4 regions of the Sporosarcina sp. P18a genome follow, and region 2 is predicted to be linked to each of the others. Evidence: riboswitches for the same ligand, from Rfam matches in the RefSeq annotation. Region 2 holds a riboswitch; each other region holds the start of a gene.
What was found. A riboswitch is a leader RNA that binds a small molecule or an ion and turns the genes downstream of it on or off. The one in region 2 is predicted to bind S-adenosylmethionine.

Region 1: another riboswitch for S-adenosylmethionine. It lies ahead of CSV75_RS12990 (methionine ABC transporter ATP-binding protein); the one in region 2 lies ahead of metK (methionine adenosyltransferase).
Region 3: another riboswitch for S-adenosylmethionine. It lies ahead of CSV75_RS13490 (methionine biosynthesis PLP-dependent protein); the one in region 2 lies ahead of metK (methionine adenosyltransferase).
Region 4: another riboswitch for S-adenosylmethionine. It lies ahead of CSV75_RS15710 (MFS transporter); the one in region 2 lies ahead of metK (methionine adenosyltransferase).

Annotation. Positions count from the first base shown of each region.
Region 1 covers NZ_PDYQ01000005.1:47,945-55,546, forward strand. Annotated here, with positions in the region: gene sufD (Fe-S cluster assembly protein SufD) at 1-801, opposite strand, end outside; gene sufC (Fe-S cluster assembly ATPase SufC) at 820-1,599, opposite strand; gene CSV75_RS12975 (dicarboxylate/amino acid:cation symporter) at 1,867-3,048, opposite strand; gene CSV75_RS12980 (MetQ/NlpA family ABC transporter substrate-binding protein) at 3,333-4,190, opposite strand; gene CSV75_RS12985 (methionine ABC transporter permease) at 4,256-4,924, opposite strand; gene CSV75_RS12990 (methionine ABC transporter ATP-binding protein) at 4,917-5,942, opposite strand; SAM riboswitch class I at 6,286-6,391, opposite strand; gene CSV75_RS12995 (thioredoxin family protein) at 6,441-6,740, opposite strand; gene CSV75_RS13000 (toprim domain-containing protein) at 6,721-7,086, opposite strand; gene gcvH (glycine cleavage system protein GcvH) at 7,149-7,529, opposite strand.
Region 2 covers NZ_PDYQ01000001.1:12,398-19,999, forward strand. Annotated here, with positions in the region: gene CSV75_RS00095 (NAD-dependent malic enzyme) at 1-324, shown strand, start outside; gene CSV75_RS00100 (transposase) at 723-1,037, shown strand; gene CSV75_RS00105 (NUDIX hydrolase) at 1,086-1,553, shown strand; gene CSV75_RS00110 (alpha/beta hydrolase family protein) at 1,537-2,328, shown strand; gene pckA (phosphoenolpyruvate carboxykinase (ATP)) at 2,411-4,003, opposite strand; SAM riboswitch class I at 4,181-4,300, shown strand; gene metK (methionine adenosyltransferase) at 4,477-5,688, shown strand; gene CSV75_RS00125 (DUF3891 family protein) at 5,735-6,508, opposite strand; gene CSV75_RS00130 (hypothetical protein) at 6,515-7,132, opposite strand; gene CSV75_RS00135 (YkuS family protein) at 7,335-7,568, shown strand.
Region 3 covers NZ_PDYQ01000006.1:16,372-23,973, forward strand. Annotated here, with positions in the region: gene CSV75_RS13465 (L-lactate permease) at 1-347, shown strand, start outside; gene CSV75_RS13475 (methylated-DNA--[protein]-cysteine S-methyltransferase) at 634-1,146, opposite strand; gene CSV75_RS13480 (DMT family transporter) at 1,163-1,477, opposite strand; gene CSV75_RS13485 (DMT family transporter) at 1,480-1,815, opposite strand; SAM riboswitch class I at 1,972-2,073, shown strand; gene CSV75_RS13490 (methionine biosynthesis PLP-dependent protein) at 2,153-3,283, shown strand; gene CSV75_RS13495 (hypothetical protein) at 3,414-3,596, opposite strand; gene CSV75_RS13500 (type 1 glutamine amidotransferase domain-containing protein) at 3,811-4,326, opposite strand; gene CSV75_RS13505 (flagellar assembly protein A) at 4,394-6,463, opposite strand; gene CSV75_RS13510 (hypothetical protein) at 6,523-6,756, opposite strand; gene CSV75_RS13520 (antibiotic biosynthesis monooxygenase family protein) at 7,372-7,602, shown strand, end outside.
Region 4 covers NZ_PDYQ01000010.1:965-8,566, forward strand. Annotated here, with positions in the region: gene CSV75_RS15685 (XylR N-terminal domain-containing protein) at 1-1,879, opposite strand, end outside; gene CSV75_RS15690 (hypothetical protein) at 1,869-2,213, opposite strand; gene CSV75_RS15695 (dioxygenase family protein) at 2,619-3,404, opposite strand; gene msrA (peptide-methionine (S)-S-oxide reductase MsrA) at 3,975-4,508, opposite strand; gene CSV75_RS15710 (MFS transporter) at 4,637-5,887, opposite strand; SAM riboswitch class I at 6,007-6,097, opposite strand; gene CSV75_RS15715 (molybdopterin oxidoreductase family protein) at 6,429-7,602, shown strand, end outside.

The DNA.
Region 1 (7,602 bases), on a different contig from region 2:
GCCGTCGTTCATTAATCCAAGCGCCCACTCAATGCGTGCGCGTGGTCCAGTAACACCGCGACGGTTGACATACGTTGTCATACCTTCCGCTAATACGTCGACTGATCCGTAGACAATTTTCGCATTGGCCATAGCAAATACTTCCGCTACAATGTTCGCTTGTGTTGCCGCATGCTCCATAGTAGAAAGATAGCTTTCTACATAGGTTACTTGACTGTTTTCTTCTGCAACGATGACTACGTGGTTGAACAGTGAGGCTTCTTCATTATCGTGAATGAAGAGTACTTGTAGTGGATCTTCGATTACTACGTTTTTAGGTACGTAGACAAATACTCCACCGTTGATCAATGCCGCGTGAAGAGCCGTTAACTTATGCTCATCCACTTTGACACCGTCAGTCATCAAGTATTTCTGTAACAACTCACTGTATTCGCGTGAAGCCGTAAAGATATCCGTCATAATAACGCCTTGTGATTTCAAATCTTCAGACAGTGAAAGATATGCAGGTGTGTTATTGTGTTGCACGTAAATATTTTGTTGTTGTTCGTCATCGATCAATGCTTTCGCTTCAGTCGGTAATTCTTCCAACCCTGCGAAGATCGAGCTCTCAACTGTATGTGAAGGGAATTCCGTGAAATTCCAATTGGTAATTTTAGTTTTATCTGGTTTTGGCATTTCGAGCACTTCAGCTTTCGCTAGAGCGTTCGAACGAAAATCTGCCATCCAAGCAGCTTCCTCCACTTTTGCGGAATAAGAGCGGACGTCTTGTTCGGTCAATGCCAATGTTGTTTCAACCGTCATTTTGAGTCGTCCCCTTTCTTATGCTTCTTGTCCAACAGTTTCGTCTTCGATACCTAGTTCTTCTTTGATCCAGTCGTATCCTTCAACTTCAAGTTTCTTGGCTAGTTCTGAACCACCCGTTTTAACGATTTTACCTTGCATGATGATATGCACTTTATCTGGCTCGATGTAATCCAACAAACGTTGGTAGTGAGTAATAATTAAGCAACCGAAACCTTCGCCGCGCATTTGGTTGATACCGTTAGAAACAATTTTCAATGCGTCGATATCCAGACCTGAGTCAATCTCGTCAAGTACTGCGAACTTTGGCTTCAACATCATAAGTTGGAGAATTTCATTACGCTTTTTCTCTCCACCTGAGAAACCTTCATTCAAATAACGAGTGGCCATATCTTCTTGCATTTCAAGAACTTCCATCTTGCTATCCATTTCACGAATAAATTTCATCAAAGAAATCTCATCGCCTTCTTCACGACGTGCGTTCACTCCAGAACGGAGGAAATCTGCATTCGTTACGCCAGTGATTTCACTTGGATATTGCATAGCTAGGAATAGACCGGCTCTCGCACGCTCATCTACTTCCATTGCTAATACGTCTTCACCATCGAGCATAATGGATCCGGAAGTAACTTCATATTTCGGGTGACCCATGATTGCTGATGCAAGCGTGGATTTCCCCGTACCATTTGGACCCATGATTGCATGGATCTCATTTGTATTTATTGTTAAGGTAACACCTTTTAAGATTTCTTTGTCCTCAATTCGGACATGAAGATCTTTAATTTCCAAAATTGCCATTCCAATACCTCCAGTATGATCGCGTTGAATGGTTATGATCCATTCTCTATTTAGTATCATTCTAATCTTAACCCATATTCGATTGGGTTGCAAATCTTTAAGAAACATTACACATATTGGCTAATTTCATTACAACTACGCGGATGGCTATATTTTTCACGATATGTATTTTTCATTTGACAACTAGTGAATGAGAATCAACCAGTTCTTAGTACATAAGAATTAGAAAGAAAAAAAGCCGGTCAAGTAACCGACTTTTCTACTACTCTATACTTTTTTAGTGAAACGGTCGACGATCATCGCAAGCGCGCCGTCACCTGTAACGTTCGTTGCTGTTCCGAAACTATCTTGCGCTAAATAGAGTGCAATCATCAACGCTACCATGCCATCACTGAATCCAAGCATAGTCGTTAGAAGTCCAGTTGCCGCGACAACTGCGCCACCCGGTACACCAGGAGCGGCGATCATCGTAACACCTAACATAAAGATAAATTGTAAATACGAACCAAAACTTACATCAAAACCGTTCATCAGCATAACACCAATCGAACATGAAACAATCGTAATCGTACTACCTGACAAGTGGATAGTTGCGAATAATGGAACCGCGAAGTCCGTTACACGCTCCGAAGCACCCGTCTTTTTTGCCTGACGCAGCGTAACCGGAATCGTTGCAGCAGATGACTGCGTTCCGATCGCTGTCAAATACGCTGGCAGCATCGTTTTCATTAACACGAACGGATTCCGTTTGTTCAACGTACCCGCCACTGTGTACTGGAATGTCAGCATGGTCAAATGAAGAATAATAATCATGATGAAAACAAATACAAAGACTGAAAGTACATTTGCCACTTCACCTGTATACGTCATATTCAGGAAAATCCCGAAAATATGGAAAGGTAATAATGGAATGATGACGACAGATATGACTTTATCGATAATTAAATTAAACTCATCGAAGAACGACATCATCGTCTTCCCTTTAATCGCCGCCATTCCAATGCCAAGCACGAATGCCAATAGCAAAGCAGTCATGATCCCCATCACCGGATCCATTTCCATTTCGAAGAACGCTACTCCCGCTTCACGTGCGCCTTCTGCAACGTCCGTCTTCGTCGCCGGCTGAATAAAGTTCGGCAAAATATTTATTGCTACAACATACGCAAGCAATCCCGCAATAACCGTAGATCCATACGCAAATGCAGCAGACATGCCAAGTAATTTTCCGGAACCTGCGCCAAGTTTTGCAATACTTGGTGCGATAAACGCAATGATAATCAGCGGAACGATAAAGTTCAAGAATCCACCGAATAACATATTAAAAGTAGCTGCTAAACGAACGAACCAATGCGCAAATCCTTCATGGATCAACGGCAATACTAAACCCAGTCCGATCGCCAGCCCAATGGCGATGAGAATTCGCCAAATGAGCCCTAATTTAAACTTCACAATACGTCCTCCTCAAATACACATATGTATTACTCAAACAAAATCAACTTTATCACAAGTCGATTGAATAAAGAAGATTTTATTTAGATTTATGTGATGTTTTTCTTGTGGGTTGTTAGGAAGTGGATTTGGTGGTGTTGTTTGGAAATTGGATAGGGTGGATTGTGTGAACACGAAAGCACATTGAGCGAGTCTCCGCCAACATGCAACCACCACTCCAACACACCCACCAAGCATACAATTAAAAAAGCCGGCAGCTGCGATAGCTACCGGCGTTCATTGTATTATTTTACAGGAACAACTGATCCAGACCACTCATTCAAAATGAAATCTTGAATTTGCTCTGAAGTCAATACTTCTACCAATGCTTTGATAGCATCGCTGTCTTCGTTGCCGCTCTTCACAGCAATTACGTTAACATATGGAGACTCTTTGTCTTCCAATGCGATCGCATCTTCCATTGGATTCAACCCCGCATCGATAGCGAAGTTGGAGTTGATTAATAATGCGTCGCCTTCATCGTTATTATACAACTGAGGCATTAACGCTGCTTCGTAGTTCGCATCAAACTCCAAGTTCTTTGGATTTTCTACGATATCGCCTACTTCAGCTTTTACTTTTTCCACGTCATCCGCTAGCTTGATCAATCCTTTTTCTTCAAGCATAGAAAGTACTCGACCGTGATCCGCAACGGAGTTACTGATTAAGATCGTCGCTCCGTCGGGAAGTTCTTCCAACGACTTATATTTCTTAGAATATACACCGATCGGCTCGATGTGAATAGCGCCTGCATTGACGAAGTCATAACCGAAATCGGCAATTTGGCTCTCAAGATAAGGGATGTGTTGGAAATAGTTCGCATCTAGTGTACCTTCGTCCAAATCTTTGTTTGGCAGTACATAATCTGTGTAAGTCTCAATTGTTAAATCATAGCCTTTTTCAGCTAATAACGGCTTAGCTTCTTCCAAAATTATTGCGTGTGGTGTGTTAGATGCACCGACTACCAAAGACGTTTTCTCGCCTTTCCCTGCTTCATCTACATCTGGTGCTGCATTATCTTTGTTACCTTCGTCTTTCGATCCGCAAGCTGCCAATGCAAGCACTAGTACTGCTGCGAATAGACCGAATAAAAATTTCTTCATATCCACATTTCTCCCTTTCTACTATAGAATATTTCTATGGTTAACAGGTTTCCCTGAAAATCCTATTATCGCTTGTCCAAACGTTTTGTAATGAAATCACCAATAAATTGAATGATAAATACGATAATCAATACTAGAATTGTTGCCATTAACGTGACATCTTCGCGACTACGCTGGAACCCTTCCAAATACGCGAGCGTACCTAGACCGCCAGCACCGATCACTCCCGCCATCGCGGTATATCCGACGAGCGCAATCGAAGTTACCGTAATTCCGGAGACTAGTGCTGGCATGGATTCTGGTAACAAAACTTTGAAAATGATTGTGGACGTTTTAGCCCCCATGGAACGCGCTGCTTCGATAACCCCTTTATCGATTTCCTGCAATGCAATCAACACCATTCGGCCATAAAATGGAGCGGCACCGATAATTAATGCGGGTAATGCGGCATTCGGTCCACGCATACTGTCGAATAATAATTTTGTAAAAGGAATCAATAAAATAATCAAGATGATAAACGGAATCGACCGGAATATATTCACGAAGGCGCCTGTAAAGACATTGGTGATTTTATTCGCCCATAACTGACCAGGACTTGTTAAAAACAACAACAAACCAAGTGCGATACCTAAGACAAATGTAAAGAACGTGGAGTAAGCCGACATATAAAGTGTCTCACCCGTTGCTTCCCACATTTTATCCCAATTCACGTTTGGGAACCATTGCTCAATCATGGATCAGCACCTCCGTCTTCACTTCATTGGCATCCAGGAAAGCAATTGCTTCCTCTATAACCGCCACGTCCCCTACTAGTTGCAAGACGAGTGTGCCGTATGCGCCGTCACGTGTTGTCGAAATATTTCCTTGCACGATGTTGACATCGATGGGGAATTTACGGATCAATTCAGCAAGTAGCGGCTGCTCTGTACGGTCGCCAATGAAAGCTAGCTTGATCAATTTGCCGTGCGGCGATTCCTGCTGTAAATGTGCCATCGCTGCGTCCGTATCTGCACTATCAGTCACTTGCGAAATGAAACGCTTTGTAATATCCGCTTGTGGGGATTGGAAGACATCTAGTACATTGCCCATTTCCACGACTTTCCCCGCTTCCATGACCGCCACGCGATGACAGATCTTCCGGATGACGTGCATTTCATGCGTAATCAACACAATCGTTAGTCCAAGACGCTCATTAATATCTGTTAGTAAATCAAGAATCGCATTCGTCGTCTCTGGATCTAGTGCGGACGTCGCTTCATCACAGAGCAGGACTTCAGGATCATTTGCAAGCGCGCGCGCAATGCCGACACGTTGCTTCTGACCACCTGATAATTGCGATGGATACGCCTGTTCTCGACCTGTCAATCCAACGAGATCAATCAATTCCTTCACTTTTTGCTTACGTGCCGATTTCTTTACGCCAGCAATTTCGAGAGGAAACATGATATTCTCTTCTACTGTTCTAGACCACAGTAAGTTAAAGTGCTGGAAGATCATGCTGATTTTCTGACGCGCATTCCGAAGGCCAGCACCTTGTAATGAAGTCATTTCTTGTCCGTGAATCATGATACTGCCGGACGTAGGCGTTTCAAGACCGTTCAATAGTCGAATTAATGTACTTTTTCCTGCCCCACTGTACCCGATGACGCCGAAAATTTCTCCCTCTTTGATGGATAATGTCACGTCATCTACCGCGACAATTTCTGAACGGTTCAATTGGAACTTTTTATGAACGTTTGTTAGTTGAATCATTTTCCGCACCACCTTATTAAGTCTTTTAAATCTGTTTTTTTAGAATACTACAAGCACTAGGCTCTCGGGACGTTACAGACTTACCAAAAAGGCAAAAGGCGCCTTTGTGGTAAGTCTTCCAACGCCTGTCGAGCCTGCACGGCGCTTTCCGCTTTTGTATCATCCAGCTTCAGATGCCAGCTCCTCGGGTCGTTTCGATCTTAAGATCAAGGCAAAAAGCGCCTTGCTTTTAAGCTCTCCAACGCCTGTCGGAGCTAAACGGCATCCTCCGCTTTAGTTTAAAAAAGCCTTCCTGCAGATAAGCAGAAAGGCCGAACGTATGTAGTTATGTACGTTACCATTTCTCTCATCTATCAAAGCATTACGCTTTGAGTGAATTGGCACCATTTCACATATGTGACGGTTGCCGGGCTTCATAGGGCACTTCCCTCCACCGCTCTTTATAAGAGTTACGTATTCAATTGATTAACTACTTATACCATACTTTTATTTCAATTGTCAACTGAGCTTCTCTAGTAGATACGGGACGGATTGAAAGGCGTAAATCTTTTCTACAGGCTGTCCTTTTCGGTGAATGAGTAAACAAGGAACACTTTCCACCTCATATTCAGTTGCGATTTCCTGGACATAATTCAAGTCTGCCTTTCCAATCGGTAGTTGCGGGCGCATTGTCTCGATCACCGTAAGCATTTTTGAAGCGACTGCACACGTTCCACACATTGGTGTATATAAATAAAAAGCGGCTACTTGCTCTGCCGCCTGTGTGCGTTGCCAGTCTTCAATTGTCCAATGATTCATGTTGTCCACCTGCCAAATACTTGGAATGTACTTTAAAATTAGCAGCAGCTAAAATGCTTGCCAATAGCTTAACGGGAGTCGTTTCCACTTGACGGTAGAGACGATCCGTGTATAAATGTCTCGCTTCTGGATACAGTTGTTTGAACAGCTTACGAATGGACTCACCGGAGGCGTCCGCATCCATAAAGACGAACAGATCTTGCTGCTCGTACGGTTCAAGCAGTTCTTCAATATGATACGCACTGATCGTGCCATTCGTACAAAGAATCTCTACAGGCTCTGCAAGGATCGGTACTAGCCGCTTACGATCCGAACCGCCTTCTACAATGAGAACTTTCGGGTCCATCCTGTTTCCTCCTAGCGTGTAAAAAAGCGCTGAGACGTTCCAGCGCTTTTTCTTTTGGAATATTATTCAGCTGTCATTTCTTCGTACTGCTCAGCTGTCATTAACTCATCCAGTTCAGCTTTGTTATCGATTTCAACTACTACCATCCATGCGTCTTCATATGGAGATTCGTTAACCAATTCAGGGCTATCTTCAAGGTTTTCGTTCACTTCTACAACTTTACCAGTTAATGGAGCGTACAATTCAGAAACCGTCTTCACTGATTCAACGCTTCCGAAAGGCTCGTCTGATTTCAATTGATCGCCAACCTGTGGCAATTCAACAAATACGATATCCCCTAGTTCAGACTGTGCGAAATGTGTGATGCCGATACGGTATTTACCGTCTTCTTCTTTTACCCACTCATGCTCTTCTGAATAACGCAAATCTTTTGGTGTGCTCATGTCGTTACCTCCAAAAATATAATAGTTTAACTTCCTTTAGTTTGCCATAGTTCCCCTGTAAAGACAAGAACCT
Region 2 (7,602 bases):
ATTCGTAAAGGTCAAATCATTTTGGCTTTATCTAACCCCAACGCAGAAATCACTCCGGAAATCGCTTTGGAAGCAGGCGCAGCCTATGCGGCGGATGGTCGTCTAGTCAATAACGTCCTAGGCTTTCCGGGCATCTTTCGTGGCGCATTAAATGCAAATGCGAAAGCCATTACGTATCCCATGCTGATCGCTGCAGCTTTGGCCATTGTCGATAGCACTAAGCGTGACGATTTAGTCCCGCATCCATTAGATCCAAACGTACACATTAACGTGGCGTTGGCAGTTGAAAAAGTAGTGTATGAAGAACAAGATCAAGGAATTTAATTTTAAGGAGGCTGGGACACAACCTCAAAAGGTATGAAGGAGAAGACACTTTCATACCTTTTTTAATTCACTGAAACGTATTTATAAAGTTTAATTCGTTAGTAATCAAGAGTGTACCGAAGCGGAAAAAGGCCGACTCCTGCGGGATTCAGCGCGAATGTTGAGACCCCGCAGGTAGCGAGAGCCGTTACGAAGGACGGCTTTTGCGAGTAAAAGCGGAGCGTTAAGAGCATGTATTTGCACTTAGCGACGAGGAGGCTCAAGCGCGCCCCGCGGAAAGCGTGCCTTTTGTAGCGTAGGGGAACGGACTGTTTTTTTAAGTTTTGTCCCAGCCTCTTTGTTGCAGAATATTTTTTTCTTTATGAGGCATCCTACGTAAAAAAGAAAGTAGGATGATTATGATAGAAGAAAAATACCCGATGTATATATCACTTAATAACAAATTAGTACTCACAGATCCCCACTCTTCGACCTGGGAATACAAAGTAGAAGTAACAAGAGAAGTATATCCTATATTTGAAAAACTATTTTCTCAAATGGAACAACTGGAATTCCAAAACTTTCTCCGCTCACATGTACCGTATGCGCAATATCACTATGATAAAGACAATGATAAATTGGATGTCCGATTAAAAAAGGTCTTTGCTTTGATTCATGAATTTACCGATGACGAGTCAAAACGTTTTATCGAGAAACTGCCGCTATTTCGTTGATTCCTCGCTTACCTTTCCGCTACACTAAGGGAAAGGACGTGATTCATATTGCTAAAATTTGAAGATTTACAAGGAGCCCATGTTGAATTGACTTTTGGACCTAATCCACATCATATTGAATCCCGCCATGTGCTCATAATGATTAAGGACGACAATCGTTGGTTATTGACCAAACATAAAATACGTGGAATTGAGTTTCCCGGTGGAAAAGCGGAATCAGGAGAGACAATTGAACAAGCGGCTATTCGTGAAACGATGGAAGAAACAGGAGTCACTATAGAAAATATTCATTCATTTGCAGAGTATGTTGTCTTTACTGAACCACCTTTTTGCAAGGCCGTTTTCACAGGAGATATAACACATGTAGAAAAAGACTTTACATTAATGGAAACAGAAGGCGCAGTATGGATGACAGACGCTGAACTAGATGCTTGTACTGAACTCAGCTTTCACATGAAAGACCGCGGAATGGGTGAACTTAGGAAGTGGGTGGAAGTGAATGATAGAACAATCTGATGGTAAAATCATACGGAGGAAAGACTATCCCTCCCCAAACCCCCATGTTAGATTGGAAGAAATCACGTATAGTTCTGACAACTTGCTTGTAAAAGGACTTTTGGCAACACCAAAAGCAAAAGGACGGTATGATGGATTGCTTTATCTACGCGGCGGCATCCAACATGTAGGGATGGTTAGACCAGCGCGTATCGCACAATTTGCATCGCATGGACTGGTAGTATTCGCTCCTTATTATCGTGGCAATCGTGGCGGTGAAGGAAAGGATGAATTTGCTGGAGAGGATCGCAATGACGCAGTGACGGGAGTGGAAGTACTTAAACAGCAAAGTGCAGTCAATTCAGATCGCATTCATCTATTTTCATTTTCCAGAGGCGGTATTATGGCATTATGGACAGCTATAATCCGCGATGATTTAACTTCTATGGTGACATGGGCTGGAGTTTCAGACGTGGTCTTCACGTACAAAGAGCGACAGGATATGCGGCGTATGATGAAACGTGTCATCGGTGGCACGCCGAATAATCAACCGGATGCGTATCGTGAAAGGTCGGCACTATTCCAGATAGGGAATATCGATATTCCGACACTGATTATCCACGGGACTCTTGACACGAATGTGTCTTTCCAACAGGCAATATTGTTAGAGAATGCATTACGTGATACGGATAAAGAGTTTGAAACTTGGTACTTGGAAGGCTATACGCATTATATTCCTCCTGAAATGAATCGGCAGCTTGTGAAAGAAGCAGTGAATTGGATGAAGCGGCAATGATGAACATTTGCTAGCTTTTATGTGATTACAATAAAGACGCAAAAAGAGGCTGACCAGATTGGTCAGCCTCTTTCGTATGACATTATTTAATGACAGGTGGTCCGCCTTTGATCGCGATGTCTTCGGAAACATGAGAAAACTTCTTGAAGTTCTCACGGAAAGCATCAGCCAAACGGTTTGCTTCTTTATCGTATTCTTGTGGATCTTCCCAAGCATCACGAGGGTGTAGAACGTCGCTTGGCACACCTTCGATTTCAAGCGGCATATTTAATCCAAAGATTTCGTTCTTCTTTGTTTCTATATTATCCAACTTACCTGCGATTGCAGCGCGTACCATCGTACGTGTATAGCCTAAGTTCATACGTGAACCTACACCATAGATTCCGCCAGTCCATCCTGTATTCACGAGGAATACTTTTGAACCATGCTCATCTATTTTCTTTCCAAGCATCTCTGCATAGGTTGCTGCAGGGAGTGGAAGGAACGGTGAACCGAAGCAAGTAGAGAATGTTGGTTCAGGAGCAGTGATTCCACGCTCAGTTCCAGCAAGTTTGGAAGTGAAACCGCTCAAGAAGTGATACATTGCCTGTTCTTTTGAAAGAATAGAAATCGGAGGCAATACGCCAGAAGCATCAGCTGTAAGGAAGATGATGTTCTTCGGGTGACCAGCAACAGATGGTGTCACGATATTATCAATGTTTTCGATTGGATATGCAGCACGTGTGTTTTCTGTTAATGATTTATCATCATAATCAGGAATGCGTGTTTCTTCATCTAGTACTACGTTTTCTAAAACAGCACCGAAACGAATGGCTCCGAAAATTTCAGGTTCTTTTTCAGCAGAAAGGTTAATACATTTTGCGTAACATCCACCTTCAATGTTAAACACGCCATTATCAGACCAGCCGTGCTCATCGTCACCAATAAGTTTACGGTCAGCATCTGCCGAAAGCGTAGTTTTACCTGTTCCAGATAGACCAAAGAACAAAGCAACATCGCCTTCTTCTCCAACGTTTGCTGAACAGTGCATGGATAGGATATCTTGCTCGGGTAGTAAGTAGTTCATAACAGAGAAAATAGATTTCTTCATTTCCCCAGCGTACTCTGTTCCACCAATTAAGACAATTCGCTTTTCAAGCGATAAAATGATGAATGTTTCAGAGTTTGTGCCATCCACTTTTGGATCCGCTTTAAATGAAGGGGCTGCCAAAATGGTGAATTGCGATTCATGTGCTTTCAATTCTTCTTCAGTTGGACGGATGAATAGTTGGTGAACGAACTGATTTTGCCAAGCTAATTCATTAATAACCTGGATAGACAATTGGGAGTCTTTATCTGCTCCTGCAAATCCTTTAAAAACAAACAATTCGTCTTTTTTCTTCAAATGTTCGATGACTTTTGTGTATAATGAATCAAAGATCTCCTCTGAAATCGGACTGTTTGTGCTACCCCAATCTACTTTATCCTTAGACACTGCATCTTCAACGATGAATTTGTCCTTAGGTGAGCGTCCTGTATATTTACCTGTACGAGCAGTGATTGCACCGTCAGCAGAAAGTTTAGCTTCGCCTCTTGCCACTGCTTTTTCCGTTAGTTCTGCCACAGACGCTTGGATCGTCACGTTGCTTCCACTAAGAAGACTTTTTAAACTATCATCAATTTTTGCAGATATCATGTTTACATACCGTCCTTTGCGTAGTCGATTTATTTTTATCTTACTGAGAATATCCTAATTCGTAAATAGTATAACACATTAAGAATATTAATCTATACTAATGGAAAACTCAAGTGATTTGGAAGAAATAATTTGACAAAATCCAAACTTTTTAATACGATGTGACATGAACGGATACTCTTATCCCGAGTTGGTGGAGGGTACAGGCCCTGTGAAACCCGGCAACCTGCAATAGACGTAAGTCTAACGCGAAGGTGCCAAACCTGAAGCAAGGTTTAATTCCTTGGACGATAAGAGTGAAAGGTGCTGCGCGTGAAATTTTGCCTTTTACTCATGGATTGAATATGAGTGGAGGGCTTTTTATATTGTCTAGCCCTGAATCCTTATGGTATATGCTTGACGTCTAGGCGTGGAACTTTACCAGGGACTTATGAGAGTACCGTATCATGATGCTTAATATAGGGGGAAATAACATGACAAACCGTCGACTGTTTACATCAGAATCAGTTACAGAAGGCCATCCTGACAAGATGTGCGACCAAATTTCAGATGCAATTTTAGATGCGATCCTAACGGAAGATCCAAATGCGCGTGTGGCATGTGAAACGAGTATAACGACTGGACTCGTATTGGTAATGGGAGAAATCACTACGACAACGTATGTGGATATTCCAAAAGTCGTTCGCGACACTGTTAAGGAAATTGGGTATGTTCGTGCGAAATACGGCTTCGATTACGAAACGTCCGCTGTACTTACATCCATTGATGAGCAATCACCTGAAATCGCTGCAAGTGTCAATGTGGCACTCGAAGCACGTGAAGGCTCTATGTCTGATGAAGAATTAGAGGCAATCGGTGCAGGAGACCAAGGCCTGATGTTTGGATATGCATGTAATGAAACGCCAGAATTAATGCCTCTGCCAATCAGCCTGTCTCATAAATTGGCACAACGCCTGGCACAAGCTCGTAAAGAAGAACTTATTTCCTATTTACGTCCTGACGGTAAAACACAAGTAACGGTAGAATATGACCAAGATAATAATCCTGTGCGAATTGACACAATCGTTATTTCCACACAACATCACCCTGAAGCAACACTCGAGCAAATCGAGCAGGATATAAAGAATGTTGTTATTGATGCAGTCGTTCCAAAGAACTTATTGGACGAGCATACTAAATACTTCATTAATCCTACTGGCAGCTTTGTCGTTGGTGGCCCTCAAGGAGACTCTGGATTGACTGGACGTAAAATCATCGTTGATACGTATGGTGGATATGCCCGTCATGGTGGCGGTGCATTCTCGGGGAAAGATGCTACGAAAGTGGACCGTTCGGCTTCTTACGCAGCGCGTTATGTGGCAAAGAACATCGTTGCAGCTGGACTGGCTGAGCACTGTGAAGTTCAGTTGGCGTATGCTATTGGAGTAGCGAGCCCGGTTTCTATCTCGATCAATACATTTGATACCGGTATACTATCGGAGACTCAATTAGTAGAGTTCGTACGTGAATTATTTGACCTTCGACCGGCAGGAATTATTAAAATGCTTGACCTACGTCGTCCAATCTACAAACAAACGGCAGCATACGGTCACTTTGGCCGCACTGATATCGAATTGCCATGGGAGCAGACAGATAAAGTGGAAGCGTTGAAAGATCTTGCGAGTACAGTACGTGTGAAGCAATAAAGTAATGAGTGCAGAAAGAGGAATCATTTCCTTTTTTCTGCACTTTTTAATTCTTTGCCGGTGAAATACGAAAAGGAATCATTTCATAGTCTGCCTCTTCATAAGCCCTTTGCAATCCTTTATCCTCTATATCTTTTTTCAAGATTGTCTTCTGTTTTACTTCAACATCAAAAGAATAGCTAAATGGAAAACCCTCCACTTTAATAGTGTGCTGATCTGCAAAGTATATCCCAATTCGTCCTATCGGTAATGAAGGGAAAATACCAGTAGAAGGAATACCATCACGAAAGAATATATGTTCATTCGCTTTGTCGACACCTGGATCATTCACACAACAATATAAGGAAAAGTTGTCTCCAAGCTGAAGCAAAGCAAAATGCATTTCAAAAAGTTCCTTTTCAAAACCTTCGACTTCTTTACATAATCGTTCACGGCGATTCAGTTCATCCTCGATAAATTGCTTAGCTTCTTTTTTATCTTTACCCTGTATAAACTGTTCATAATGAAAACTACAAAGCATTGCTGCGTAGTGATCAAGCTTTTCTACTTCATCGATTCCTTGGCGATAAAGTACTGTTTTTGGAAGAAGTGGGTAATCTGTGAATCGAAATGGTGCCGATTTCGCATCATTCCAAAAAGGTTGTTTATCAAAAGGAGCCCAGCCGATGTCGTGGTTACGAATGGCAGTTAATACGGAATGACGCCATTGATCATCAGGAAACATATCCTTTTTCCAGTGTTCCATTAATTCTCCAGCAAGTTGTCCATGATGATGTTGTTGGACGAAGCTGAATGACTTCTCGTGTTCACGTACAATCATTTTACTTCATCCTTTCTTGTCAGGTGAGGAACTATCGTTTTGTATGATTTCTTCTTTAATTTCTTCTTTTACCTTTTCAATTTTATCCATTTCTTCTTGATACATTTCTTCCGCCTCTGTCGTGCCGAGAATAAAGGGGTCTTCATTGAAGTCAATTCGTTTGCCATATCGTAGAAGTTCATAAATAATCATACCGTTATTCGGTTTCCCATTTACGGTTTTCATGGGAATGGAGTCAAATAAAACGAAATAGAAGGCGTAGAATATAAAACGGCTCCAAAATGTTTTGGACTCTTCAAAAAAACCATTTGCAATGAGCGCATTTATTGTGAGCGCCACGACAACGTTAATCAAAATCGGCCCAGCATATATGCATATATAAGCAAAATTACTTTTTCTCTTGACTGAATCAAAAGTAAACCAGCTATTTATATGATAATATTTACGTATATCAAATACACCTAATTTAAATAGCCTGGGTCCAGAACCAATGGTCAGTCTGGCATTTTTTACACCGAATAGACCACTAATTATAAAATAACCAGCTTCTCTTATGAACGTAACGACAGGTAAAATGATGAAACAAGAAATTACCAAGCTAAGGAGATCTGCTAAACCGAACATATCACGTCGACTCCTTCTATAAATTCTTCTTTGTGTAATAATTCAATAGCTTTAACAGTAAAGTACCCACTTCCCTCAAAACAAATCGTTTTACTATTACTATTTTCTAAACATATCACAAGAAGCCATGTTTAATTTAAGTAAGAGCGGGAAATTATATAGTATTAACCGAGTACATGTAGTATTTAAGGAGGAATGGAATATGGCGAAAATAGCTGTAGAAGTACCGTTTGAAGATGTGAAACAAGCACTAGAGGAAAAAGGACATGAAGTGACGATGTTCGCAAGTGATGAACATCTAAGTGGCTATGACATGGGTGTAATCCGTGCCTTGAGCGACGTTAACATCGACCAATTCGACTTTCCCGTGGTGAGCATTGAAGGCAATTCTGTACAAGACATCGTAGACGATGTGGAAAAAAGATTACATCGCTAATAATTGAATACAATTTATTTAGGACTGAAGAGCA
Region 3 (7,602 bases), on a different contig from region 2:
TCCAATTTGGCGCAGCAGGCAATATCGGTCTTGATACTGCTCAAGCAGGCATTGTTGTAGCGATGCAGGCAGTCGGCGGCGCTGCCGGAAACATGATTTGTGTGCATAACGTCGTGGCTGCTTCGGCTACAGTTGGTCTGATAGGCAAGGAAGGGCTACTCATACGACGCGTCCTCTTCCCTCTAAGTTATTATCTGCTGACTGCAGGTTTCTTGGGAATGGCAATTATTCATGGAATTTTCAATATCTGGCTACTCATTGCAATCATCATTGTTGTTGGTTTTATAATGAAGATGTCCACAGATAAACGTAAGTTGTCTGCAAATATCTTGCGACAGCCATCATAAATAGCAACAATAAAGGCTGGGACAAAACCTTAAAAGGTATGAAGGAGAAGACACCTTCATACCTTTTTTAATTCACTGAAACTTATTTATAAAGTTTAATTAGTTAGTAATCAAGAGTGTACCGAAGCGGAAAAAGGCCGACTCCTGCGGGATTCAGCGCGAATGTTGAGACCCCGCAGGAGCGCCAGCGACGAGGAGGCTCAAGCGCGCCCCGCGGAAAGCGTGCCTTTTGTAGCGTAGGGGAACGGACTGTTTTTTTAAGCTATGTCCCAGCCTCTTCATACTGTTATTCATTTTTCCTTGTGAGAGTACTTTCAAGCAAAATCAGCTTCGCTTTTTGGTTTATCCCGTCACGATAGCCTGACAAACTGCCATCTTTCGCAATAACACGGTGACAAGGCACCACAACCATCACAGGATTCTTACCTATTGCAGATGCTACAGCACGAACAGATGACACTTTCCCAATCTGTACCGCAACTTCTGAATATGTCATAGTTTCACCATACGGTATTCGTTGTAGTGCTTCCCATACTTGCAGTTGAAACGATGTTCCTTTTAAATCAAGTGGAATCGCTGAAAAATCTTTCGTTGTACCCGATAAGTACTCCTTCATCTTGCTTATATAGACTCCGAGCTTTGTTTCATCTTCTATTAAGTCAACTGTATCAAACCGGTACGACCAGTCCTTCATACGTTCTACACTATCTTCAGCTAGTCCGGCATAGCACAGTCCCTGTTTTGTAGCAGCTATTGTTACAATCCATTCATTAAAATCAAAATTTGTCCAATAAATCAGTTACGCCACTCCCCTTTCATCCGAACAACTTCAAGCCTACAGCACCGAAAATAATGAGCGATAAAAAGAAGAGACGTTTGATGCTAGCAGATTCTTTGAATATCAAAATCCCCATCAATACGGCTCCTGCCGCTCCTAACCCTGTCCATACCGCATACGCTGTACTCATCTGTATTTCGCGCATAGCAAGAGACAGGAAAACAAAACCAAAACCAAAAATCCCCACAATTAGTAACAGTCTTTTAATTGAACGCTTCTGTAAATAATAATTAATACTCACCACACCGAAAATCTCACCGAGACTGGCAATCACTAAGTATACCCACGCCACTGTCAGCCACCTCCTTCTGTATCGGCTTTTTCATCTGTTGTCAGCTTAATGCCGACTACCCCAATGACGATGAATCCGATGAAGGTCAGCGTAACCCACGTAAAACCTGCTTGAAAGAAGAATATATCCACTAAAAGGATTGCAGCGGCACCAGATCCGGTAAAAACAGCGTATACCGTGCCGGAAGGTAATCTTTCACATGCTTTTATAATGAAATAAAAACTCAATACAATCGCCATAACCGTTCCGGTCCATTGCATTACAGTTTCAGAATAACGAAGACCGACTACCCAGAAGATCTCTATAACAGCCGCCAATGCGACATAGCCCCAAGCCAAAATGAAAATCTCCTTTCCATTATGAATAGTATCTATCAGTATAACAAATCTTTTACTGAAACAAAAAATCAATAACTGATGTTAAAAGGAAACTTGCATCTAGTATATCTGCGTGATAGAATAAATTCGTCAACAGTTTTTCCTATATTATGAATATTCTTATCGAGAGAGACGGAGGGATAGGCCCAGCGATGTCTCAGCAACCAGCCACAGGCACGGTGCTAATTCCAAGGGTGACAACCACCTTGAAGATGAGAATACTGTATACACTTGTATGTTCGAGGGCCTATTCGAAAAGAAGAGGTTCTTTTTTATTTTGCCGGGGGGATGGATATTCATGACAAACAACGGATTAGAAACTAGATTAGTACAACTTGGAAACCACAGTGATGAGAAAACCGGAGCAGTCAATACACCGATATACTTGTCTACAGCGTACCACCATGAAGGTCTAGGCAAGTCCACGGGATATGATTACACACGAACAAAAAACCCTACGCGTTCTATCCTAGAGGATGGAATTGCAAACCTAGAATCAGGTGACCAAGGATTTGCATGCAGTTCTGGAATGGCAGCCATTCAACTTATTTTATCTTTATTTAAAACAGGTTCGGAACTATTGGCGCCTGAAGACTTATATGGCGGTACCTATCGCCTGTTTAATCAATATGAAGAGACGTATAATATTAAGACGCGTTACTTATCGTTCGATGATGTTTCAGAAGTCGAGCAAGCGATTACTGATCGTACAAAAGCGATCTTCTTGGAAACGCCTACAAATCCATTAATGCAAAACATAGCCATTAGTACGTATGCGGAATTGGCTAAAAAACATGATTTATTGCTAATTGTCGACAATACGTTTTTAACACCTTATTTCCAGCGGCCAATTGAGGAAGGCGCAGATATTGTCATTCATAGCGCAACGAAATATATCGGTGGACATAATGATGTGCTTGCAGGTCTAGTCGTGGCAAAAGGTGAGGATTTATGCGAACGTCTATTTACCAATCATAATGCGATTGGAGCTACATTGTCTCCTCTTGATTCATGGCTTGTCGTACGCGGTCTAAAAACATTGCATTTACGCATGAAACAGCATGATGCAAATGCGAAAATGATGGTCTCTTATTTAGAACAAGAACCTCTTATTGCCGACGTGCTCTACGCTGGAATCGGTGGTATGTTATCATTCCGAGTACAAAATAGTGAGTGGGTCGGGCCATTCCTTGAAAATATGAACTTAATTTCATTCGCCGAGAGTTTGGGCGGTGTGGAAAGCTTCATTACGTATCCGACTACACAGACGCATATGGATATCCCATTAGAAGAACGTAATCGTCGTGGAGTAGACGACCGTTTGCTCCGTTTCTCAGTGGGAGTAGAAGATGTAGAAGATTTGATTGCGGATGTAAAACAAGCCCTTTATGCTGCAAAAGAAGTAGTAGAAGGCGTAAAAGTTCAATAATAGTAAACAATACAACTCGAACAGTCAATTTAACTATGACAGTTCGAGTTATTTTAATTCATTCATAGCAAGACACGACCGATTGAATCTATACAAAAAAGCATCCAATTATATTGGATGCTTTTCTTTATTAATGAGCTTGATGCCATTTTTTCTTTTCACTCGCATAGACGACCGCTGCCGGTGCTGCGATAAACGTAAGCGCCGCCATTCCGGCGAACATACCCGCCAGTTCTTTACTTCCAAAGGAAAATCCAGTTGCTGCACCTAATACAATTCCTGCTAATACCGCCAACGCAACAATCTTATACATGTTAGACCCCCGACCTTTCATTTGCAAGACGCGATCGTCTCTCTGATTTATTCGTTGCTTTTATCATACTCTCATTGAGAACCTTTTTCAAGTACAATTGAGAATCTTTTTCAATGTTTGTTAACATGTACTATTATCGTATGTTGTAGGCAGTAGTTTAATGTGCAAGAAACAAAAAAACGTCAAGGCTTTTACACCCTGACGTTCAATTTTTTTATTCTTCTAGTAGTTTTAATGATTCACGATTAAAGGCTGGAATATCATCAGGTGTACGGCTTGTTACAAGTTGATTCTGACAGACTACGACTTCTTTGTCAGCGTATTTTGCACCCGCATACTCCATGTCTACGCGAATGGACGTATATCCCGTTGCATCGCGTCCTTCAAGTGATTTTGCTGTTATGAGCAATTGTGGACCATGACAAATTGCAAATACAGGTTTTTTTGCATCCATAAATTCTTTGACAAACTTTACGAAACGATCATCTGCACGTAAAATATCCGGTGAAAATCCACCTGGAATAAACAATGCGTCATAATCTGACGATTTGACGTCAGCAATTGCTCTATCAATTTTCACTTTAGTATTTTCTTTCATACCCGTTACTTCTGATCCTGCTTCCGCACCGATCACTTCTACTTCATGTCCAGCTTCTTTATAAGCAGCAGCTGGTTTCAAGTATTCCGAGTCCTCGAACATATCTCCAAGTACTGTTGCAATTTTAGCCATAATGCTTACCACTCCTTATATGATGTTCTATAAATACTATTCCACATTATAAAGAGACTAAACATTATCACCCGAGATCTAGTTCCCCTTCAGCATCCAATTGCGCGGTAATGTTCGTTGCGTATTTAGAGAAAATGTATTTGCGGGTACCGACATAAATCTCCGTGCCTGCATACACTGCTCCTATTTTGATACGCCCCTCTGCACTTGTGCGAACAACGGTTTTGACAGGGTTTTCGGAGCCAGCTTCCTGCATCGCGACTTCTCGACGCGCGTAAATCTCTCCTCCCCTGCACACACCTTTTATTCTAATCGTTTCATCCGCAGTTAAATCGCTATGATAGATACCTTTCGAAATCACTTCAATATGTCCGCTACTGTAAAGTTTACTATTAACCGCATATGGAATGATCAACTTAGTCTGCGGTGAATTTTCTTTAGCATACAACTGAGTAAGAATATATGCATCTTCAATTAACCGCTCAAACTCCTTCATACTCTGGAGATGTTCATTGAGCGGATTAATAAAGATAGCATATAGACGGTTTGCTACGCTCAACCACTCTTCGTCTATTTTATCATTTTGTTCACGAACTTTTACTATGAATGTTTTATTAAGGTCTTCGAACTGAGCATAACGCTTCTCCATTAATAAATAAATTAAGCGTTTCAACTCTGATGGACTAAGCTCCAATTCCTCCCTACCACGAATAATGAATATCTGGTTCACAGCCTCTTTAATCTGAATAAGTATTTCCGTCACGCTTTTAATCAAAACTACTAATTCATTGACCGCGGCTTCCTGCTTACCAACGTTTATTGTGGAGGACAACACATTACCTTTTACTATCACCTGCTTCGTCGCATGAATTTCTGCTTTCGTCATGGATCCAATGACAAATACGCCTCCCGTCGCACCTACAAACATGGACGGTAAAATATTTCCACCGATACGAACATCACCTTCAAAGCGTATGTTGCCACTTTCGAGATTTACTTCTCCAGGATGAATGAATTCATTATTTACATCAATTTTCACAAATTGACCTCTTCTATCTAATACAGGTTTTCCTGAAATTAACGTCACAAGATCTTCTTGCACTTTCTTAATGTTTTTCCCAGGACGTAGCACAATATCACGAACAGGCTTCACAGGAATCGTACGTCCTAATAAATTCTTTCCTGGCGTGCCCGGAACAGGCACAATATGTGTCGCAATCACTTGACCTTCTTGCACATTTGTGATCGCATTCATTTCCCGGAAATCCACTTTTCCTTCGCTATTCGGGTCAAATTCTTCATAATGAATATGCACTTCCAAATCACCATCTGTTCCCATAACTGGGAGTATACCTTTTGCGACGATTAGCTCATATGGCTTATCTACTTCTGTTACTTTTTTGATTGCCGGGAATAAAATCCCGTGTTGAACTCCCATTGCTTGTAATTCATTCACAATCGTCTGTGGCTGCAGATCATTGGTATATTCGATTGTTTCTTCCACGCGAATCGCCAATCTGGAAGACCAAATGGTATCTACCAATGAACGCTTAATTTGTTTACCTGGCGTGAAGGAGAGTAACGCAATCATATCGTCCTCCATCAATTGAATCGTGAACTTCGAGGCAACGATTACATCTTGAATTGTAACCTCTACTTTATCTTCCGGCTGAATCAATACAGGTTCTGTTAGTACTTCCCCATTACGCGTTATGATTGCTCGATCATTCGGTATAATTGACGGCAGGCTGTCTCCAACAAATTGAAACTGTATGTCGCCGTTGTGAATTCTAGCACTGCTTAACTGCCGATTCGATTCTGTAGTTGATGGTTCTTGCGTCACTTTATGCTCTGGTTGGAATGAAGAGGTGATAATGGCTTTCATATCTATTTCATCTAGCAATCCAGCAAGTTCCTCAATTTTAGAAAGTGGACGTGCAACGGACTGTTTGTCTTCACTATATTCTGCCTTTGCAACTTTTACTTCGGCCATAACTTTTCGTAGGCCCATTAAACGGCGTGCCGGATTGGTAAGAATCTCTACATTTACCTGTTCACGTCGCAATTCTAAAATTTCCAAGGCTTGCTGAATCGCATCTTCCACTGTATTTGCTTCTACTGTTACTACCTTTTTCAACGCAATCATCTCCGCCTTTCATACTATTACTTTTATAGTATCACAACGGAGTCTTTCCGCTAAAAGAATATTCCGATAATAACTAGTATCGCAATTATAAACGATCCGATTTGCCCGATTACTGCAGATGAAACGACTGGTTTCTTTTGAAATATATCGATTAATTCAATATCCTCCCGAAGTTGTTTTATCTCTTGACGGAGTTCATCCATTTCTTGATTTAACTTACTAATTTCTTGCGTCTGCCTTACGACCAGCTCTTGTTTTTCTGAGTTTTTTTCATGTTGTTCCATACATAACCGCCCCTTTTCTTTTTACTTCAATACGTTCTATCTTACGTTTTGGTTTCAACGTACAGGAGAACTTTCCATTTGCATTTCATCTATCCCGGGTGTAAGATATATCTACAAGCTGTATTGTTCGTACAACATTAAGTTTTAACCTTTAAGCTGTAAAAGGGAGTTTATTACGAAACGCAAATGGCATACTGGGTTCCTTTTAGCAATCCAGACATACAGGAACGTTTTCCACAAACACCCACTTTGAGGAGTGGTGGTTTAAAACTTTCTATGACTAAGTACGGCAAACACGGCTTACATAAACAAATGCAAACTCTTCTATCTTGGATGGAAGGGTTTTTTGTATGCAAAATGACTTGAAAAGCAAAGGCCAACTTTTTTCAACTACTATTTTCTTAAGAAAGTATTTCGCTATCAGACGACAATTTTCTTTTACATATGCGTTAAAAAAATGATCACATGCCTTTACACATTTCTTTACTACATCTAGTGCATTGGCGTATTTTTAATATCAAGCTACTAGCACTGTTTCCTTATTCATTGAAAGCATTTTCCTTTCTACGTTATACTATATACTAATTATAAAAAGAAAAAGATGAGGTGTTTAAATTGAAATTATTTAAATGGACAGGGCCACTGGAGGAATCAGGTAACTTACCAGAAGAAGCACGTGCTTCACTAATGAATAATGATGAAGAAGTGCTTGTACTGCAAGAACAGGAAACAACTCTAGACAATGCAATCGAATACGATGTTTTGGATCAAAGCGGAGATCTTCCATCTGGGCGTTTCGCTGTATTAAACAATATTCCAGTAACTGAAGAAGGAAGAGAGATTTTT
Region 4 (7,602 bases), on a different contig from region 2:
GTTTTATCTTTCCAAGTAACAAGTAAATTTGAAGTGCCATTTGAATTTCGAAACGACTATTAGAATTTGAAAGTTCAATTGAAAGTAATTCCTCAATCTTTAGTATTCTATATCTCATACCACTAATTGAAATAGACATCACACGTGCTGTTTTATGCAAATTAAATTCATTTTGCGTGTAGTAAAATAGTGTTTCTAATAGCTCCGAATTCTTTTTTCTATCATAATTAAGTATTTCTTGTAACTTTCCATTTGCAAATGACTCTAATTCTTCTGGTTCTCTTGCATTTAAGAATAACGTTAAGTTGCCTAATTCACTTGATAAAATTACTCCTGACTCCCGCGAGCGAAACTTTGCTAGTTCTACAGCTTTCTTAGCTTCCTTCGATCTACTATTAAAATCAGTGAGGTTTTCAGTTGTATCACTTATTCCGATACAAATTTGTTTGTCTTGATCATCGAATTCTTTTAGTAATCGTTCACCAAAATCTTGTATGGTCGTTTTTTCATCATATAGAAATTGTTTAGGCACAATTGTTTGTATAGCATTTAGTTTAGTTAGGACTGGGGTATTATAACGGTATTTATTTTCACCTTGAAATAAGTTTGTCAGTTGTCTTCTAATTTTCAAAAAATCATAATTTGTATTAATATCTTCCTTTATTGTCCGATCATTTATTTCAATGTAAATAATGTAATGGGGTTGTTTTAGATCATAACCGAGATAAGAAAACCGATTATAAATTTCCATAACATCTGCACTTTTCTCATTAAGTAATTGCTCAAGCAGTTCACCCTTGAGTCTTTGTTCTGTTTCAATAGCAACACGTTGGTTTTGCATATACAAAGCAACCACTACAGCCACTCGTTCTAGTAAATCTTTATGATAACTATCACTTTTCTGATTTAAAGCTATTGTAATAAATCCATAAACTTCATTTTCAAGCAAGATTGGTGTTGTTAATAACTTAAATGTTTTATCTTTAAGATCCGTTTCAACAAATTCTGGTATGTTTTCATTACTCTTGTTCCAGAAATTACTTGCTGACATATTTCTCTCCATACCGGGATTATCTCCATATTTACCAATTACTTCATAATTCATATTTTCAATTATGACTTCACAATGTAAGCTTTTCCCTAGTAGTTCGGCAAATTCTTTAAATCCGCCTCCTTGAAGCATTACTTTTGTTAAATTACGACTTAAGGAGTAACCCGTTTCAAGTCTTTCCTTCTGGCGTTCAATTTGCTGATACATCTGATCAAGTTCCCCAGACATATCTTCATCTTCATAGTAGAGTAGCTCTTCAGAGATTTCATCTCCCCATTCTTCTACTGTTTTTCCGGTATAGCTACAGTGATCATCACCTTTTCCTTTACATTTTATTTCTTTAAAGACTATTTGCTTTCCTAAACATTCGCTTGTATAACCACTTGCGTAACCAATTAGGAAGTAGCAAATGGGTTCCACATGCATCGGAAAGTATTCTAAGTGTTGTTTGACTTCTGAGGAATCAATCCAGTATCCAGAAACATTGAATTGTCCATTCTCCATATCCACATTGAAATCTTCAGGATAAGAAAAAGACCGGCCTGTTAAATTATGCATTTTAGAACCCGCAAGCAGCCATTCAAGATCATCATTCCACTTAATCTTTTCTTTCAAAATGCGTGCTTCATGCATCCCGGATCGGTAAGCATATCTTAAAATAAATCTTTTAGCTCTTTGAATTCCTAGCGCATTAATTAAATCTGTTCGTAGCACTGCCCATGCATCCATACTTGTTAGTGAAAAGTTTAAGTCTTGGAGTCTTTTGCCTGGCTTTGTTGAAATAGTGAGTAAATCATTAAGTGTAAGTTCACTTGCTTTAAGCGTCATATGAATCACCTTCATAACATAGCTCAGGTAAGTGTCCTTCTGCAAAACTAGAAAGACTTTCCGTCACACCGTTTTTTCCAAATTGTAAAAAATGTTTTTTTTCATTGTAGAATCCATGTAGAAGCAAGTAGCGTAAATAGTGATCCATTACTTTACGTCGTGAAACGATATCCTTCATTCCATAATCAAAAAGCCAACTATCGATAACATTAAATATACCCCGGTTTATATAATAACTTTTTGCACACCAATCAAAAAAACGTCTGTCGGGTAAATGAAAAAGATCTTCCATATCCTCTTTTGTAGAGACAATATTCATTTCTACTGCATACATATTTGACACCCCTTTTTATTTACTATCCAAGAAACGGATCTTGCATAAGAGGTAGAGATCACTTCCTCTTATGCAAATATATTCATCTCCGTATTTCCTTCCATTACAACTATTATGTCAAATGAATGGCTATGTTTCTCTTTATGTTCTTTCTCAAACATTACCTAAATATAAAGCCGTATCACAAAAAGATTTTAATACTTCATTATATCATCTCATGATAGCGCTTTCAAAGGGTGGCAAATACTTTTAACACTGCACTTGTAAATTCAAGATACATTCGATTGACACTTTAGAACAATCATATTTCCGGGTTGAATAACTAGTTTTCTTAAATATTTTAGTATCTAAAATATTTAGTCTGAGTCCAATAAAAGATACACGATCACTGTATGATAGCTACTATTATTGTTCTTTACGCATGACAAAGTTTAAAGCAGCCTCATAATGGTCACCTTTATTTTCAAACTTCGTTAGAAGATCCAAGCGAACGCCGTCTGCCACGTCATTTTCAAGCCATTTGTCATCGTCTGGGAATACTTGAGTAATTAGCGTTTCATGACCTTCCGCTTCAAACATTAAGTGTAGATGCGCGGGACGCATTGGTTGTTTATCCGCATATTCCAGGAACTCACCTGTAGGACCGTTTGTTGGAATTGGATAAGGGGTTGGTAAAATAGTTTTCACTTCAAAGTTTCCATTTTCATCCGTATAGAAGTGACCTCTTAGATTATATTTGGGCGCAACTGAGTCAAAGGCAGAGTAAGTAGCATCTGAATCATTATGCCACATTTCAACTTTGACATTGCCAAGTGCTTCGCCATCAACATTGCTTACATTCCCTTTGAAATACAATACATCCCCTGCTTCATTAGGTCGTTGCGTCAACACAATTGGTTTTCCATCTTCTGCTTCGAGCAATGGAGTTCCTTCAATAAAATAAGGTCCTAAAAGTGATGGTTGTGTACCAGGCATCTCTGTATACATCGCACGCAACACATGTGTCTCTAAGAATACATCTGCAAATAGGGGTAGTTCTCCAGTACGCCCTAAACGATCTGCCCAGTTCACGAAGTTTGTATATTCTTCATGATTAAGTTCTGCTTCTTCCAGAAATGCTTGGATATGTTTAATGAATAAGTCAAATACTTCTACAACGCGATCATTTTTTTTAACAGCTTCTTTTTGCATAATTAAATTCCCCCCAATTAGTTGTTATACTAACATTTTCACTTAGCCTTAACAAAATACTATCTTACTGTTATAAGTCTGTGAAAAGTTAGAATATTTAATCTACACTTTCATCTTATTCCAATGTAAAAACGAAATCAATATACTTTTAGGACTGACTATATCCGATTATTAGATCTATTAGTACTAATTCTTGCTCTTTAATTAACGTCATCCTGTAGACATTATCAATACAGATTAATAATAGTACTAGATCAGTTTTAGGTTTCATATAGGTCAAAAAAAGATAAAAGGCAATTACTAAAAAGTATCTGCTTGAGACATACATTGTTGTTTCCATAAATACTTACTCCAAAAATGGATTGCTAACACTCTTCTATGCTGTATATTTTATTTAATTAGATAATATAAGAAAGGAACTTAATAACGGGAAGACTTCTTCACTAAGGAGTAAAAAGTAGTTAACGTGCTTATTAAAAGATACTGTTGTACGAATATCTTTTATTAATCCCCCATTTCAAAAAAAGGACGAGCGTTCCATGAATACGCTCGTCCTTCTTACCATTACGGTTATTTGCTCCAGTGCTCAGCGATGAATTCATTACGTCCTGAACGTGCACGGTTGTCTTTGTAATGTTCTTGTTCTTTTATATAATAATCTTGATGGTATTCTTCTGCCCGATAGAATGTTTCTGCGGGGCGGATAGTTGTAACGATAGGTTTTGTGAAAATACCACTTGCAGCTAGGTCAGCTTTCGATTTTTTGGCAGCTTCCCGTTGCGCCTCTGTGTAATAAAAAATAGCGGTTGTGTAAGATGAGCCGCGGTCGTGAAATTGACCTTCTGCGTCTGTCGGATCAATTTGTTGCCAGTAAACTTCAAGCAACTTCTCATATGGGAATAAGGCAGGATCAAATGTGATTTCAACGACTTCCACATGACCGGATGCACCTTTTTTCACGTCTTCATACGTTGGATTATCCAGATGTCCGCCCATATATCCTGACACGACGTCTTGGACACCTGGCCATTCTTTAAACGGTTTCACCATGCACCAGAAACATCCTCCAGCAAATGCAGCCTTTTCAAAATTCTGTTCAACCATTGACAACATCTCCTTTTTTATGAAAGCGCGTGCCCAAATCCACTTGTCTAGTAGAGGCGTACACAACCTGTTTGTGATTTAAAAGTCCTTCTTATACTATATCATTGACCGCCTATACGATGGTAGTTTCACGAGGTTACTAGTAAAGCTTTCTCCTGCATTTTTCTACTTTCTTCTTCCGGTATACGAATAAATTTTACAATAATTGCACTCACTAAGTAGAGACCACTGAAAATCCACACGACCCCTTCCGCTCCAACAAGCCCGATAAACGTTAAGGCGATCGCTGGTGCTACGAATGTTGATAAACCCGCGGAAAAATTCAACACGGACATTGCCGCGCCTTTATCTTCACCCGCCACAGAAGGTACCAATGCACCGATCGGAACGTAGCCCGCTACCAAACCACCCCAAATGAAACCGACAATGCTTGTCGCAACAATGCTACCATTTGTAATCACCGGTATATAGAACAGAAGTGGCGTGAATATTGCACATCCGACTCCACCAAACCAAATGATCGTGTTTTTCCAACCGAATTTGTCTCCAATGAAGCCGAACACTAAATTAAAGATAATATTTCCTAAGAAAAATGTTCCCCATAATTGCAGCCAAGCAGTTGTTTCAATGCCATGTTGTGCCATATGCATGGGTAGGAATACTGGGAATCCATAAACACTTAAGCTATTGATAACGCGGACAACCCCACCCGCAGCAACTCTCGGGTTTGATTTCAAAATGGTAATACCTTTCAATAATTCTTTGACTGCTTCTTTTTTGTTCGCTAGTTTTTTCTTTTCAAACTTGTCTTTATTGATAACTAAAGCTAAAACCGCACCTAGACTTACCCAGAAGATAGATGTCCACATTGTATTGATGTAACCGAGATATTGGATCGCAACACTTGAATACCACGCACCAAGAACCATCATTCCCGCACAAAATACAAACCAGAACCAACCAACAGCAGAACTCAATTTATTTTGCGGTGTCTTATAAATGACCCATGTCAAGAAAGAATAAGCAAATAACGGATAACCAAAACCTTTAATGAAATAAGTTAAAAGCATGATCGGGTAATTCATCGTAGAGAAACCGTATGTAATAAACCCTGCCGTACCGATAATATAGACGGCTAATCCGATGGCCATTGTACGTTTCGGGCCAAAAACATCTACACAGACGCCCGAAAACCAAGATGACAGTGCGATTGAGATTCCATATACTGTGAATATAGCAGCCGATTGCTGAATCGTTAATCCGCTTTCAATTAAGAATGGGCTTAACCAACCGGCTTCAATTCCATCTCCCATCATAAACAACATCACACCAAAAAAGCCCCAACCTAAGTTTTTCGTGATTCCAATTCTCTCCAACACATCAGTGCCCTCCATTCATATCCGTTTTGTAATGTCTTTACAAAACAAAAAAACTTTCTGTAAAAAACAGAAAGAGTCGTTGGTATTCATCGCTAGCGCAATATAAATATGCATTCCTCTTTCTATCTCTCAAGCTACGCTTGCTGGATTTGGCACAATTATGTTGCCGAAGTTTCATAGGGCCAGTCCCTCAACTTCTCTCGATAGAAAAATAATATGAAATTAGTAGAATATAATAAAAACAGACCTAATGAACTCACTGTACAGAATAATTAATTTTAAGTCAACCAGTTATTGAAACTTTCTAAATATACTGCCGCATTATGATATACTAATTAGCAAAATCATTTGTTTATATCAAATGTATAAGTGAGCGCTTTTCACTAAAATTAGAATAACCCGGACCCATACTTTTGGGATACGCATCCCTTTACAATAACGGAATTTCAAAATTGTTAATCACTATTTGATTTAGATACTTTAGCAATGTCAGGATTTCATATTATATTTAAATATTATTCCCGTAGAAAGGACTTGTATAATGCAATCGTATATTGATGTAGAAAATGGTATCGTCCCCTCGGTTTGTTCTCTGGATTGTCCAGACCAATGTGGACTGTTGATTCATAAAGAAGATGGTAAAATCATTAAAATTGAAGGTGATCCCGAACATCCAATCACAAAAGGAAGTATTTGCAACAAAGTTCGGCATATGGCTGAACGGATTTACGATCAAAATCGGATTACTACTCCTTTGAAACGAATCGGGGAAAAAGGCGATGGGCAATTCGTTCCAATCAGTTGGCAAGAAGCCATTACAACTATTACAAATCAGTGGAAAAAATTAATTTCTGAAGAAGGGCCAGAATCAATTCTTCCCTACAGTTTCTATGCCAATATGGGGAAACTTAGTTCTAAAGGGATGGATCGCCGTTTCTTCTACCGCCTAGGTTCGAGTCAACTGGATCGAACCATTTGTTCAGTCGCTGGTGAAGCCGGCTACAATTACACGATGGGTGGGCGTTATGGAACAGATCCAGAAGAGATGAAGGATACGAAATTATTTGTTTTTTGGGGCATCAATGCCGTCAGTACGAATATGCACCAAATTATGATTGCGCAAAAAGCGAAAAAGAGCGGCGCTAAAGTTATCGTCATTGACGTCCATAAAAACCAAACTGGGCGCATGGCTGACTGGTTCATTCCCATTCTTCCGGGAACTGACGGAGCGCTTGCACTTGGAATTATGCATATTCTTTATAAAGAAAAGCTAGTCAATCAAGCATTTTTGGAGCAGTATACAATCGGCCATGAAGCGCTCGGTGAACATGTAAAATACTACGATCCCCAAATGGTTTCCACCATCACAGGTGTGCCGGAGGAAGATATCTATGAACTAGCACGGATGTATGGGACTGTCTCCCCTTCCATGATTCGCATTGGCAATGGGTTGCAGCATCATGATAATGGCGGCATGATAGTCCGGACTATCTCTTGCTTGCCTGCATTGACAGGGCAGTGGGAATTAAAAGGCGGTGGGGCGGTTAAATCAAATTCGGACTATTTGACACATAATATCGCCGCACTAGAACGTCCTGAACTTCAGGAGAAGCCAACGCGTAAATTCAATATGAATTTGTTGGGACAAGTATTACTGGAGGAACAACAGCCGGTTCGCTCTTTGTATGTCTATAATAGCAACCCCGCTGTTGTCG